Regions from separate parts of the Gracilibacillus thailandensis genome, predicted to be linked through region 2. Evidence: a T-box and tRNA genes for the amino acid it is inferred to sense, from the RefSeq annotation. Region 2 holds a T-box; the other holds one or more tRNA genes.

Region 1 (7,438 bases), on a different contig from region 2:
TCCATCTAATGATTCACGAAAATGAGCTTCTTTTATTGCTCGTCCATATTCAAATGAAATCATCATTCCACTCGCAACCGTTGCTAAAACACCAGACACATTTACTGCTTCAGCAATTAAGAATGAACCATAAGCCAGAATAATACTGAGCATAATTTGATAATTACGATAATGAGAATAGTGGACCATTTTACTTACTAAATAGCCACAGGTAAGCCCGATTGCAATACCACCTAAGGAAACGAGCAGAAAATCGCCAAAAAAAGCAAAAAACGAAAATCCTTTTTCTCTTGTTGCAATCGCAAATAAAGTGGTAAAAAGTACGATACTAGTCCCATCGTTTAACATCGATTCTCCCTCGACCATGCTGGCAATCTGTTCATTTCCGGTTGCTTTCTTAATAATAGAAACAACTGATACTGGATCTGTAGGTGTTAGGATAGCAGCCATAACAAAGGCAGCGCCCAAACTAATAGGAGAGATGATCGAAATGAAATAACCTAATATCAATACATTCAAAATGATTCCAATTGTTGCAAGTGAAATAATTACATTTACATTCTGACGAAAATCGTTTATGGGAAATTGATAAGCAGAGACAAATAACAAGGCAGGTAAAAAAATATGATAAATAGTATTCTCCGTCAATTCTATCGACTCAAAAAAAGGAATAAAAGAAATCCCGATGCCAAGTAATATAAGTACCGTTGGAACAGGAAAGTCTTCTTTCTTTGTATCAATTGTAAAAATAAGATAGCCAATAAAAAGTAAAATCACGATTTGCTCAATCGACATTTTTTCACCACCTTTTTGTTTATTATTCCCATATTTTTTCATCAAAAACATATGTATGTTTAGGTTTGTTCTAGGTAAGCTAAACAAAAAAAGGATGTGTGTTTTCGAGATGAAAAAGCTCTGTTTATGCTTCATATTATTCGTAATGATAACTCCAACAGTATTTGCGAATGGTCAAACAGCTCTGGTAACAGATGAGATATATAAGGATATCGAGTCATTAAAATATCCGCAAGTGTCTGAAACTGAAAAAACAGGGATGGAAGATAAAATCAATAAGGCGTTCCAAAAGTATATAAAAGAGTCTTATAAAGAATTAAAGGAAAATGAAGAGCAAGCTGAGAAATACGATTTTCATGCAGAATACCAAACAGATTATGAAGTGAAGTATAACCAATCACCGAAATTGAGCATACTGACAAGTAACTATATATATAGTGGAGGAGCACATGGCAACACTACTGTTGAATCGTTTAATTTTGATATCGATAAAGGAAAACGTGTGTATTTAACCAATATTCTTACTGAAAAAGAACAGATTGAAGCTGTTAGAGATTATGTATGGGAGTATGCCACAGAACGACCAGACATTTTTTATCCAGACTTAAAAAAGGAAGACATTAAATTAACGAAGGATACGGCTTTTTATTTTACAGATGACGGAATTACTCTCGTATTCCAACAATATGAGATTGCGCCGTATGTTGCAGGAAATCAGGAAATCCATGTGCCGGCAGAGGTGTATATAAAAAGTGATAAAAAATGAGGGACATAAAATAATATAATTGATTTTAAATAACGCATGAAACACGACTTTAAGGTCCGGTTTCATGCGTATTTGAATGAAAAGAGTTTTTATTATAATCTTATTTTGCAAATACATGATTCCCAATTTTCACTGTAGTTTGTTGGTCAAAAATCCAAGCACTTGCAGCTGTTTCTGGGTTGTAGAAATAAATTGATCCTTGCCCTTGTCCGCGAAAAGCGATTGCTTCTTCTACTGCACGTTTTGCTTCACTATCCGCTGGTTTATTGATTGCCCCATTTTCAACAGGACTAAATGCATAAATTGCTCCATTCTCATACGTTTCATACACAACACCTTTTACAGTGTTTGGAAAGTTCGAATGATCGACACGATTTAAGATAACAGTTGCCACTGCTACTTTTCCGGCGTATGGTTCTCCTTTTGCTTCAGCATGTACTAATCTTGCTATTAATTCTTTATCAGCTTCTGAAATGGACTCTGGTATACTGAGTTTCGTTCCAGGGTATAAAAGGGAAGAAGAGTAGTTATTAACATTCATGAGTTCATTCGTAGATACACCATGTTTTTGTGCTATTTTCCAAAATGTATCCCCTTGTTTGACTGTATATCCTTCGACGAAACCTGGCATAACCGTAAGACCTGTAAGAACAAAGAAACTAGTTAACAAGACTTTTATTTTCAAATTCATTACCTCCTGTGATTAATCTATTAACTAGACTAGCAAATGTAACATAAAGAATCGCTATGATAATTTTACCAATCGATAGAAAGCTTAATATATTAGGTCGCAGAAAAGTTTACCAACGTTAAAAATTCTGTTAAAAAAAGGAGTTAATGGCAATAATGCTTAAGAATATGACAGTTGTAAAGGTATTGAAATCTGAACATCATTTGGATTAGGATATAATACGGATTAAATTTCAATTGACAATGAGTCAGAGTTCTCCTATATTTAGATATATAAGAATGATTCCGTAGCTCAGCTGGGAGAGCGCCACCTTGACAGGGTGGAGGTCGTTGGTTCGAGCCCAATCGGAATCACTAAAAAAAGCCTGGTTGTTAGATAAACCAACAACCAGGCTTTTTCGTATGCTCAGAATCAGAATCGTTTTACTTATTCCAATTCCATATCCTGATTATTCTCCACAGAATAATCATTTGTATTCTCTTCTTCCAGTTCTAATTCCTGTTTCAACTGTTGTGATGCTTTATTCAAACCTTCTTCTGTCGGTAGGAAATAGTAAGTACCATCAATTCGTTGATCTACACCTTCTATTTCATATGTTTTAATATCCGAAGTATTCATCGAAGAATAGGCTTTTTGTAAATTAAAAATTTCACTCGCACTCAAGCTAGTAGTTACATTTTCTCCTAAAATATCTGTAATTTCCCCTACTTTAAACAATGAATCTGCAGAAATAGCTTCATCAATAGCAGCCTGGATAAATTGACGCTGTCTCTCATCACGAGAGTAGATGTTATTTACATCTCGTTTTCTCATTCGGACAAATGCTAATGCTTCTTCACCGTTTAATGTGCTTATTCCTTCTTCAAAGTAGATTTTCTCTCCACCTACATAGAAGTTCTTTTCCCAGAATGGCTCTTTTATATCAACTGTAACGCCGCCAAGTGCGTCCACAATATCTCTAAATCCATCAAAATTCACTGTAACATATTCATCAATAGGAATATCAAGCAATTGTTCTACCTTTTCCACCGTCAACTTGTTGGCCCCATAGTCAAAAATAGAGCCATACGTATAGGCCGCATTTATTTTATGGTAGCCAGCATATTGTCCGGCTTCTTCTGCTGTAAATTCCATTCTTGTATCACGTGGGACGGTTGTCATTGTCATTTGATCTGTATTTGGATTAATGGTCACAACAATTTGTGTATCTGCACGACCATTCTCACCATCTGTTTCATAATCTTCCACACCAATTAATAAAATTGAAAAAGGGTCGTCTCCAATTGTAACATCTGTTTCTCTTTTTTCTGATTTTCCATCCGGTCGATCTATTTCTTCATGAGCATCTTGAGTTGCATCATAAACGTTCACAAATAAATAAATACCGTAGCCAATAACGGCGATGATGATTAATAAAATAATCCATAATATTCGTTTTTTCCACTTGCCTGATTTTTTTCTATTTTTTCTGTCTGTTCTTCGTTCACTCAAAATAAATACCTCACCTTTATTGTCTATTATTCTACTAAAAAAATTAGTGATATGTTGATAACTATTACACCTAATTTGACGAATCACCATCTAAAAAGTTACAGGTATTTATTAATTTAGTCAAATAATAACGAATCATTTACAGTATTTTCTATTAAAATAATTAGTTCGAAAGTTTATCAATTAAACGCATTAACCGATGACCAGACGGAATTTTATTGATATAGCTGTGTGATAAAAATGCACTAATTGTTTTGTCCATATAAGACTGTAACTCTTTATTGGTAAAAAAATCTGAGACTAATGTGGATAGTTGCTGTGGGTCATCCTGTATAAGTTTTCCCATATCGTCATAATAACCGGTGTAACCAGGAGAGGATTCACCTAATATAAATACAGGTTTTTTTGCCAACATAGCTTCCAACGCTACTGTGGAAGGATAAGAAACTACTACATCCGCTATGCTGAAAAGGTCATAGTGATGGTATCCTTTGGAAGAATAGACAAATGAGTGGGCATCCTGAAGAGGATGGGTTTTTTTATATTTAAAATCTTTGATAATTACATTTACGTTATCATTAGTACTTATTTGATCAAGGAAAGCAGTCCATTCTTCTAAGAGTAGTTGCCCACGGATAATCAGTAGTATAGTTTTCTTTGTTGGATCAATGGCAAGATTTTGTTTTACTTCTTCCTGTCGTAATTTTGGTACTTGTTTAATTAAATCAAATCGAGGATGGCCGATGATTTCTAAACCTTCTTTGTCTACTCCATTTTTATGGTACCAATTCATATCATGCGGTCCATAAACAGCATCAACATCTGCAATTTTTGGGATATAACCGAATTCTTTCCCGATTATTCCGTGCTGCATACAAATCGTTGGAATCCCGTATCCAGCTGCAACAAAAACTAAGGTACGACTTTCCGGGTAATGTGTGGAAGGGACAATGACAGTAGATATTGGAACTTTTCTAAATAAATTTGCTGCTTCTTCTACACGGTTAACTATTTTAGCGATTTGCATAAAAAATCTACTTCTAAAGGTTGGATCATCATAGACCAAATGATTAGGATGTTTTGATAAGATGACTTGAGCTTCTTTTTTTAGTTTGTTGATCGGAGCTTTCCTATCACTTTTGTAGTTATCAAAGGTTTGGATTGAATAACCTTGCAATCCAACAAGGTATGTTTTCTCTTTCCTTTGTGGAATCGTATCTTGTACGATCAAGGTCTTCCTTTTGTCAAAATAATGATAGAAGGTTTCATTTGGAAATCGTAAAAGGTCATATACATCGTGCAGGAGGATTTTGCCATTCTCCTTTTTTTGAAAAGGTATTTGTATGGTTGCTTTCTTTTTATTGAATGTATGCTGAATATCAGATAAGTCATTTACTGTATTTTTAAGAGTGCTAGTGTACGTTGGATCATGTAAAGACTTGAGCAATTCCTTGTTGTTTCTGATTAAACTGCCATAGTGGAAAAGATGAGCTAGTGAGTAGCCTTTGTATTCTAATGCAGCAAAGTCATCCAGAAAGTCGAGGTAAACCGTCCAATAATTCTTTTCATAAGTATTCATTCCTAATCCCCTTTTCTATAGCAGGTTTGCTTAACTATGAAGAATCTAGTAAACGGAAAGTTAAGCATAGTCCTCAAAGTTCACACTGCTGGCATAATATTTATTCTTATTTATATTCCAATCATTAATATCAGTGAAAATAAAGGCCTACTATTAATGGATATATCAGTATAAATAGGCTAGTTCCGGTTACTATAAGAGTACTCAATTATCATCATGGAGGGAAAGAAATGTCCAAACAACGCAAAAAAGAAAAACCTAATTATGCTCCTACAAATCCGGATGAAAAAATGCCTGATAAGCAAAAAAGAGGAAGAGGTAAATCTCCTTCACGAGGTAATCCATTATAGAATGAATCACTTATTAGCATGGAAGAAGGAAGGAATCCTCTCCTTCCTTCTAACTTTCAGTCTTCACAAGATGATAAATCCACTTTTTCCCTATGATAGCTATCCTTTTCGTGACTAGGAAACGGAACATATAATATGACAAGGTTCGAGAAATAAAGGGGGAAGGTATCTAATGCCATGTTTACCCGGTTACCGATATTGTGGTCCAGGCTGTAGTGGACCAGGCATGCCATTAAATCGATTAGATGTTTTTTGCATGCAACATGATGATTGTTACCGAAAACACCGATCTCATCAGCATTGTGATGATATATTCTTGAAGAGACTACAGCCATATATACAACGAAGAGATAAAATCGGTAGAGATGCAGCTCTTATGTACCGAGCTATTTCATTTAAACGAGGGTTATAGTTCAAAAGGAAAAACACATTAGTGTATTTATTAATACTTAACTAATGTGCTTTTTATTGATTTCGATATTAGCACAGTGCGAATTGTCCATTACCCTCAACTGAGCAAGTCTCACTTATTAAAAGTCAATTTTATACGGGGTAATCCCTAAATATTTCTTAAATCTGAAGTTGTATTTCGAGCGATAGGAAGGTTAAAACTTGAATAAAAGGAACGTATGTTCTATAATGTATTTAGGATAGATATCCTCTATTCCATTATGAAGGGAGGGAGCTAATAGACATGTATGTAACGATTGCAGACTTTATTTACGAATGGAAACGAGAAGCAATGCTGACTCAAAAAGTGCTGGAGGGTTTGACCGATAATTCGTTAAAACAACAAGTTTATTCAGAAGGTCGCACTTTAGGTAGAATTGCATGGCACTTAACAACAAGTATCCCAGACTATTTAGCTGATTTTGGGTTAGAAATAAATCAAGTAAAAAAAGCAGAAAGTGTTCCCAATTCAGCAAAAGAAATAGTGGAAACGTTTAAAAGCGTCAGTTCTAGTGCAGCTGAAGTGATTGAACAACAATGGACAGATGAATCATTGGAAAAGGTACAAAATGCATTTGGTAGAGAAGAAACAAATGCTCAAATTCTAATGGGGCTCATCAAACACATTATTCATCATCGTGGACAAGTTACAGTTCTTATGCGACAAGCAGGAATAAAACCTTTTGGGGTTTATGGACCGCCGAAAGAAGATTGGGTTCAATTAGGTGTGGAAAGTCCACCTCTTTAACGTAAAAGAGTAATAATCATCTCCGCTAGTGCCTATTTTACATAGACATTTACCCAAATGTAGTTTGATTGAATAAGATGTAATAGGGCGTGAGGTGATTATTTTGAGCAAATGGTACAAAAAAGGTGATATAAAAAGAGATGACTTCCTTGATCCATGGAAAAAAAGAATGGTTGCCCGATTCACCGATAAAATGTCCAATAAAGAACAGCCTTTTCCTTGCATTCCGGCAACCATTGGGTTCGCATTAGATCAACTTCGATTTGGGTTTATTGGGTCACCGACAGAGGAGCGAACGACCCATGAGCTAGGGGAGTTATTACGAAATTATTCGAAACATTCGAGAGAGCTTGGCAAATACACTTCATTGATCGTATTTTATGAAATATCCAAAGAGATTATCGAAAGCTATTCAGTTGAGCAATATGAACATATATTTTGGGAGCAGCTGAGTAAACTCATGGTTTATGATAAAAAAGCATGGCCAAGGGAAATCCCGATAGATCCAAATCACCATATGTGGGAATTTAGTTTTCATGGTGAAAGATATTTCATGTATTGTGCAACC
Region 2 (7,438 bases):
ATAGATGTTTTCCATTGTTGTTTGGGCAATAGCATTACCATCGATAATATTTTCGGATTCACTATTTGACTTTGAAGCATATGTAAACAGGGCTAAAAAACCTAGGGAGATAATGGTGAGGATTACAATCGAAGCAAGAATTTCGATTAATGTAAAGCCTTTTTCACTATGAAATCTGTTGTAAATTCCCATTTATCTCCCCTTCCTTCAATTAACCTTTTGTTAAACTCATTATACTTGTTTCCATAATAAAGAACAATACTATTTTTAGTACAAAATGCCGATTTTACATTACTTTTGAACTAATTTTTTTGCGTAATCGACAAAATGAAGTGAGCCTGTAATCAATATTAGATCATTTGGATTACTAGTAGCTAATAGTTTATTCAGTGCTTGTCTAGCGTATTCTATATAAACGATATGTTCAGGTACTTCTTCCTCAGATAATACTCTTGGATGATCGAAGGTTGTCACGATAATCTCGTCTGTTAGTTTTGCTAATTCCTTCAACATCACGGTAATCTCTTTATCTCGAAAGGCACTGAACAAGACTTTGACACGACCTTCTATACTTTCTTCTTGAATCGTTTCTACTAATTTGTTAACGCTTTGGACATTATGTGCACCATCAGCAATAATCTTTGGATGTTCTTTAATGATTTCCATTCGATTGGGTAGTTTTGCTTGAGACAAACCTCTTTTCACCGCTATGTCATCAATTTTAAATCCATTATCTTGTAAAAGATGCAACGCTTGTATAGCTAAAGAAACATTCATTATTTGGTGACGTCCTTTCATTGAAAGATCCATAACATAATACTTCGTACCATTATTCCAGTGGAAATGATTCCTATCTATTTCTTCAATCCAAAACTGTTGGCCATATAAATACAAGGGTGCGCTTTGCTTACTAGCTTCTTCTTTCACAACTTGTAAAGCTTCATCGACCAAATCACCAGATATAATTGGCACCTTTTCCTTGATAATTCCAGCTTTATGAGCAGCAATGTCTTTTAGTGTATTACCGAGAAAGCTTGTATGATCAAATCCAATACTTGTAATAATCGTTACAAGCGGCTCAACTCTATTGGTTATGTCCTCTCGGCCTCCCATAGCGGCTTCGATTACAGCAATATCGATGTTATCTTGGAGAAATAATAGTGTAATAATCATTAATATCTCATATTCAGACGGAGCTAAGTTTTGTTGATCCATTTCTTCAATAATCGGCAAAAGCGGATGAAGAATATCAATAAATTCCTGCGCTGTAATAGTTCGATTATTAATCGCCATATGATCCAAAATCGTAGGAAGACCTGGTGACTGAAAAGTCCCGACAGTATATCCCCCCTCCATTAACACTTCTTTTAAATAGGTCAAAGTAGAACCTTTCCCATTCGTACCGGCAATATGGATAGTTGGTATTGACTTTTGCGGATGATTCACTTTTTCTAATAAATAATCCAATCGCTCCAACCCAGGCTTTATTCCTAACGTTCGTCTTGATGCAAAAAAATGTTCCAAATCCTGTAAAGATTCCATCATAAAATCAACATCCTTTTTATTATTTAAACAAAACGATGAACTAATATTTGTTGAGCAGACATTCAGTGCGTTATTTGACAGAATCACGCTCATTTTTCGATGAATAGCGGAACAAAATGTCCACATTGAACTAAGCAGTTATTCTAAATCAAACATATTTTATTTGTTTGTGGTTGTGAAAAAGAGAGGCTGCCAATGACAGCCTCTGCTTTAGTTATTTCTGAAGTTCTTCCATTCGCGCTTGTACTTTCTCTCTCTTCTCCATGTAATCTTTTTGCTTTTCTTTTTCTGCATCTACTACATGTGCAGGAGCTTTGCTAACAAATCCTTCATTCGCCAATTTCTTATCAACGCGCTCAACTTCTTTGTTTAATTTATCCAATTCTCCTTGAAGACGTTTAAGCTCTTTGTCAATGTCGATCAAACCTTCTAAAGGTAAGAATAGCTCCGCACCAGTAACAACGGCAGACATTGCTTTGCCTGGCACCGCAACGTTTGTATCAATCGTTAATTCACTCGGATTACAGAAGCGATCTATATATATACGGTTAATTTCTAATTGTTTTTTCACCGCTTCATCATTAGCTTGAACGATGATAGGAATTTCTTTCGACATCGGTGTGTCCACTTCGGCACGGATATTACGGACAGAACGAATAATGGCCACTAATTGCTTCATCACTTCGGATGATGCTTCATTAGATAATTGATTATCTGCTGTTGGCCATGCCGCACGTACAATAGATTCACCTTTGTGAGGCAACTGTTGCCATATTTCTTCTGTCACAAATGGCATAAATGGATGAAGCATGCGCATCGTATGATCTAACACATACGCTAAAATCGAGCGTGTCGTTAGCTTTGCTTGCTCATCTTCGCCGTAAAGCGGTAATTTCGCCATTTCAATATACCAATCACAGAAGTCATCCCAAATAAAGTTATAAAGGTAACGTCCTGCCTCACCAAAGTCATATTTATCCACGTGACGTGTTACTTGTTCTATCGTTTCGTTTAGTCTTGTCAAAATCCATTCATCCGCCACGGATTTTTTGCCGGTTAAATCAATCTCATCGTAACGTAAGCCATCCATGTTCATTAAAGCAAAACGCGAAGCATTCCATATTTTATTAACAAAGTTCCAAGTCGATTCTACCTTTTCCCACTGGAAACGGAGATCCTGTCCTGGACTTGATCCTGTTGCTAAGAAGTAACGCAAGGAGTCTGCTCCGTACTTATCAATCACTTCCATAGGATCAACACCATTGCCAAGTGATTTACTCATCTTGCGACCTTCTGCATCACGAACTAATCCATGAATCAATACGTCTTTAAACGGACGTTGATCATTAAACTCAACCGATTGGAAAATCATCCGAGATACCCAGAAAAAGATAATATCATATCCGGTTACTAGTACATTGGTTGGGAAGAAATGCTTAAAATCTTCATCCTCTGTATTTGGCCAGTTTAATGTAGAGAATGGCCATAACGCTGAGGAAAACCAAGTATCCAATACATCTTGATCTTGTTCCCAGTTTTCGATATCTTCAGGTGCTTCCTTACCTACATACATTTCACCTGTTTCTTTATGATACCAGGCAGGAATACGGTGTCCCCACCACAATTGTCTAGATATACACCAGTCACGGATATTTTCCATCCATCTGAGGTATGTTTTTTCGAAACGATCCGGTACAAAATGTACTTTATTGTCATCAGAAGCTTTTTGAAGTTCAATCGCAGCATCTGCCAATGGCTGCATGTCAACAAACCATTGTGTTGACAAATATGGTTCGACCACTGCATCGCTTCGTTCCGAGTGACCCACTGAATGCATATGTTCTTCAATGTTGAACAGAACCCCTTGATCTTGAAGGTCTTTGACGATCTGTTTACGACATGCAAACCGATCCATGCCTTGATATTTACCAGCATTCTCATTCATTGTACCGTCTTCGTTCATCACAAGTACACGTTCTAGGTTATGGCGATTACCAATTTCAAAGTCATTTGGATCGTGAGCAGGTGTTATTTTTACAGCACCTGAACCAAATTCCATATCCACATAATCATCAGCTACAATTTCGATTTCTCGACCAACAATTGGAAGCTTAACTTTCTTACCTATTAAATCTTGATACCTTTCGTCATCTGGATGTACAGCGACTGCTGTATCACCAAGCATCGTTTCTGGTCTCGTTGTAGCTACTTCAATATGTCCGGATCCATCTGCTAAAGGATATTTCATATGATAGAAATGACCTTGCACATCCTTATAGATTACTTCAATATCAGAAAGAGCAGTCTTTGTTGCGGGATCCCAATTAATTATATACTCTCCACGATAGATAAGCCCTTTTTCATACAATGTAACAAATACTTCTTTTACTGCTTCTGATAAACCTTCATCTAAAGTGAATCGTTCGCGTGAATAATCTAAACCTAGTCCTAATTTTGCCCATTGTTCGCGAATAAAGCCAGCGTATTCTTCTTTCCAGTCCCATGCTTTGTCGAGGAATTTCTCCCTGCCTAAATCATATCGAGATATACCTTCTTCACGTAGTTTTGCTTCTACTTTTGATTGAGTTGCGATACCGGCATGGTCCATTCCTGGTAAGTAGAGAACATCATAGCCTTGCATTCTTTTTATTCTTGTGATGATATCCTGTAGTGTCGTATCCCATGCATGACCGATGTGTAATTTACCGGTTACGTTTGGTGGCGGGATTACGATCGTAAAAGGTTCCTTATCTGTGTTACGTTCTGCCTCAAAATACTTCCCTTCTACCCAAGTGTTATAACGCCCCTTCTCAACTGCAGTTGGATCATACTTTGGCGGTAAATTAACTTCCTGTTGTTCTGACATGCTTATTCCTCCTTATATTTACTAACGGTAATCATAGATAACTACTGCGAATTAGTGAAAATTTGTCTTGATGCGGACATTGAATCCCTTATTTGGTTCATTTTAGCTTAAATGAGCACCATTTTGGAATAGATGTCCGTGACCACCCTAAAAACAGCACTTTTGGCACGAACAAATGTCCGTGCTTAGCCCAAATTAGCCTCGGATCCACTTTATCTCGCAGTTATGGATCTGGCATATCCTCTCCACAGCGACATAAAAAAATCCTTTCCGGCCTTGTTTAAAGGACGAAAAGGATTGGGTTTCCGCGGTGCCACCTTTGTTTATAAGTACTATCACTTATACGCTTAGCAGAAGATAACGGATTTCACCGGCTTTTACCTACTTGTCGTGTTCAGTAAAGCTGCATCAGAGGCTACCTTCCTTCACCTTTTTTCGAGAAAACCTTTCAGCCAGTGGGTCTTCCTCTCTAGCGAACAGTGTGAAGTACTCCTCCTCATCATCGCATCTGTCTTAATTATGATTCATTATATGCTATTTTATCCAAAAGGAATCAAAGAAGTCAAGTTTAATTATAATGTCAATTGTGCATGTTTATTAAAAAACGTCTTATAACCAAAATATAAGAATAAAATTACGGACAATGAAACACTACCCGTGATACCAAGCATAATGGCAATTTGATATTTAATCGCATCCATCGGACCTGCCCCAGATAAGATAACACCGGTCATCATTCCTGGTAAAAAAACAATCCCCATTCCGACCATACTGTTGATTGTCGGTAAGATCGCTGAATCAAAAGCATGATTAACAATACCCTGTGATGCTTTATTCGGTGGCGCTCCTAACATCAATGCAGCTTCCACTTCTTTCTTACGTGAGCTGAAGCCTTCCACTAAAGAGCTAACTCCAAGTGTAATTCCAGTCATAGAGTTCCCGATTAACATACCTGCAATCGGTATGAAATAACGGGGATCATACCATGGTGAAAACTGAACAACGATAAAATCAAAATAAAGAAAAGCAAATAAAGTACCGGATACCATCGAAATCGCAATAATTTTCTTTAACTCTCTGCTTAAGGTTTGTTTCGTACGTTTATAAATATTATAAACAGCAAATGTTTCCATGATAATAATGACGATAATCGAGTAAATCATTTTCTCATTTTCAAATATAAACATGAGTACATAACCAACTAATATAAGTTGAATCGTCATTCTTAGTGTAGCAATAATGATTTCTTTCTCTCGCGGGATTTTACGCCAGCGGACGATCGCAAGTAGGATGACTATAAAAATATAAGCAGTAACGAGCTGCCATATCGTAATTTCAAGCATTTCATTCATGAAAAATCACCCTCTTTCGTTACTATGTCGTTCATATAGATAATTTCATCACTATATTTTTCTGCGACTTCTTTTGAATGTGTAACCATGATTGCCATTTTACCTTCGTCACGGATTTTCTTTGTAAATAAGTCCATAATCGCGGTTTCCGTTTCTTCATCAAGAGCAGATGTAGGTTCGTCCAACAAGTAGACTTCGGCATTCATCAAAAGCACACGTCCAAATGCTAACCTTTGTTGTTCACCACCAGATAGTTTATCCGCTTCGTCATCTAAATCTTTTGTTAAATGTAAGTCGTTTAATAAATCAATCAATACCTGATCTTCGACATCTGCTTCATCCGCAAATTGCAGTCCTATCAAAAGGTTATCACGAACTGTTCCTTCAAAAACTACCGGGTCCTGTCCAAGCATTACTACTTCTCTTCTTAATTGAACAGGGTCTAAGTTTGCGATCGATTGATCTTTATAAGTAATAGTACCCTGATCAGGAGTAAGCATGCTGTTAAACATTTTTAACAAGGTAGATTTACCACTGCCACTTTCTCCAAATAAGCAGTAAATTTTACCTGATTCAATTTCTAAATTGTTAACCGTAAGTATATCCTTAAAAACCAATTGTTTAATCGAAAACATGACGTCTCCTCCAAAGTACTAGGTCTATGTAATTTAAATAGAGCAGACACCCGATTGTATCTGCTCACGATTCTTAGCGAAAATCACGCTTATCTTCCATTTTCCTAGAAACAAATACATATGCAATCGTCGCAACTACCGTTAATAATGTGTAAAATAATGTATTTTTCATATGACTTCCTCCTCTTTTATAGTTCTGTTAAAACGGACGGAATTTACCCTTTTTCAGTACGAGCATTGGCCCACCTAATAAGAACAAGTAGCGGTCATCAATCACATTTTTCATCACTTTTGCCTGCATACCATATAATTTATTGCCGTCAAATACCGTTCCCATCGCATCACTTCCACCTAAAGATGCTACTGTTCCTTTATCATCAAACTGGAATTCTTGTAGTGTACCACCATAAATCATCGTTTTAATATTATGCGCGCAAACATCTGCTTCCTGTATGGCAATTTGGGCTGTAGGCGGGTATGGTTTTCCTGTTTCGTTATTCATCACCCATGCACAATCACCTAAAATAAAGACTTCATCATGTCCTGGAGCACGTAATGTGGCATCTACATTGACTTTACCTTTCGTTAGCTCAAAACCTGATTCTCCTACAATTCGATTAGCTTGTACACCACCAGTCCAAACTATCGTACCTGCTTTAATTTCCTCTTCATCTTCCCCAACGACAACAAAGTCTGCTTTTACTTCTTTAATCATGGTACCAAGCTTAAATTCAATACCACGGTATTCTAATGACTCTTTCGCATAGCTTAATAGCTCTTCATCAAAGCCTGGTAGAATGGTTGGCATTGCTTCAACATCTATGATCTTTACGTCTTGACGCGGGATATCATATTTTTTACATAATAGCGGTATTCGTTCTGCTAACTCACCTAAAAATTCGATACCGGTGAAACCAGCACCACCTACAACGATCGTTAGCATACTTGAATCAGGATTTTTTTCATTTCGATAACGAGCAAACTGATATTCAATATGATCTCTAATCATACGACTCGTGTCGACACTCTGAATCGAAAAA

What was found. The T-box of region 2 lies ahead of GH715_RS15520 (valine--tRNA ligase). A T-box ahead of a tRNA ligase gene usually reads a tRNA of that ligase, here a tRNA-Val.
Positions count from the first base shown of each region.
Region 1: it has a tRNA-Val gene. The T-box ahead of GH715_RS15520 (valine--tRNA ligase) is inferred to sense a tRNA for this amino acid. The anticodon was not compared.

Region 1 is NZ_WJID01000068.1:282-7,719, reverse strand. Features, by position in the region: gene GH715_RS17575 (cation:proton antiporter) at 1-795, opposite strand, end outside; gene GH715_RS17570 (DUF3298 and DUF4163 domain-containing protein) at 905-1,561, shown strand; gene GH715_RS17565 (cell wall hydrolase) at 1,662-2,192, opposite strand; tRNA gene GH715_RS17560 (tRNA-Val) at 2,533-2,605, shown strand; gene GH715_RS17555 (LCP family protein) at 2,679-3,743, opposite strand; gene GH715_RS17550 (hypothetical protein) at 3,907-5,322, opposite strand; gene GH715_RS17545 (Parvovirus coat protein VP1-like protein) at 5,845-6,084, shown strand; gene GH715_RS17540 (DinB family protein) at 6,367-6,870, shown strand; gene GH715_RS17535 (YqcI/YcgG family protein) at 6,965-7,438, shown strand, end outside.
Region 2 is NZ_WJID01000055.1:16,066-23,503, forward strand. Features, by position in the region: gene GH715_RS15510 (type IV pilus modification PilV family protein) at 1-192, opposite strand, end outside; gene GH715_RS15515 (bifunctional folylpolyglutamate synthase/dihydrofolate synthase) at 292-1,545, opposite strand; gene GH715_RS15520 (valine--tRNA ligase) at 1,760-4,411, opposite strand; T-box leader at 4,692-4,923, opposite strand; gene GH715_RS15525 (ABC transporter permease) at 4,984-5,763, opposite strand; gene GH715_RS15530 (ABC transporter ATP-binding protein) at 5,760-6,398, opposite strand; gene GH715_RS15535 (NAD(P)/FAD-dependent oxidoreductase) at 6,598-7,438, opposite strand, start outside.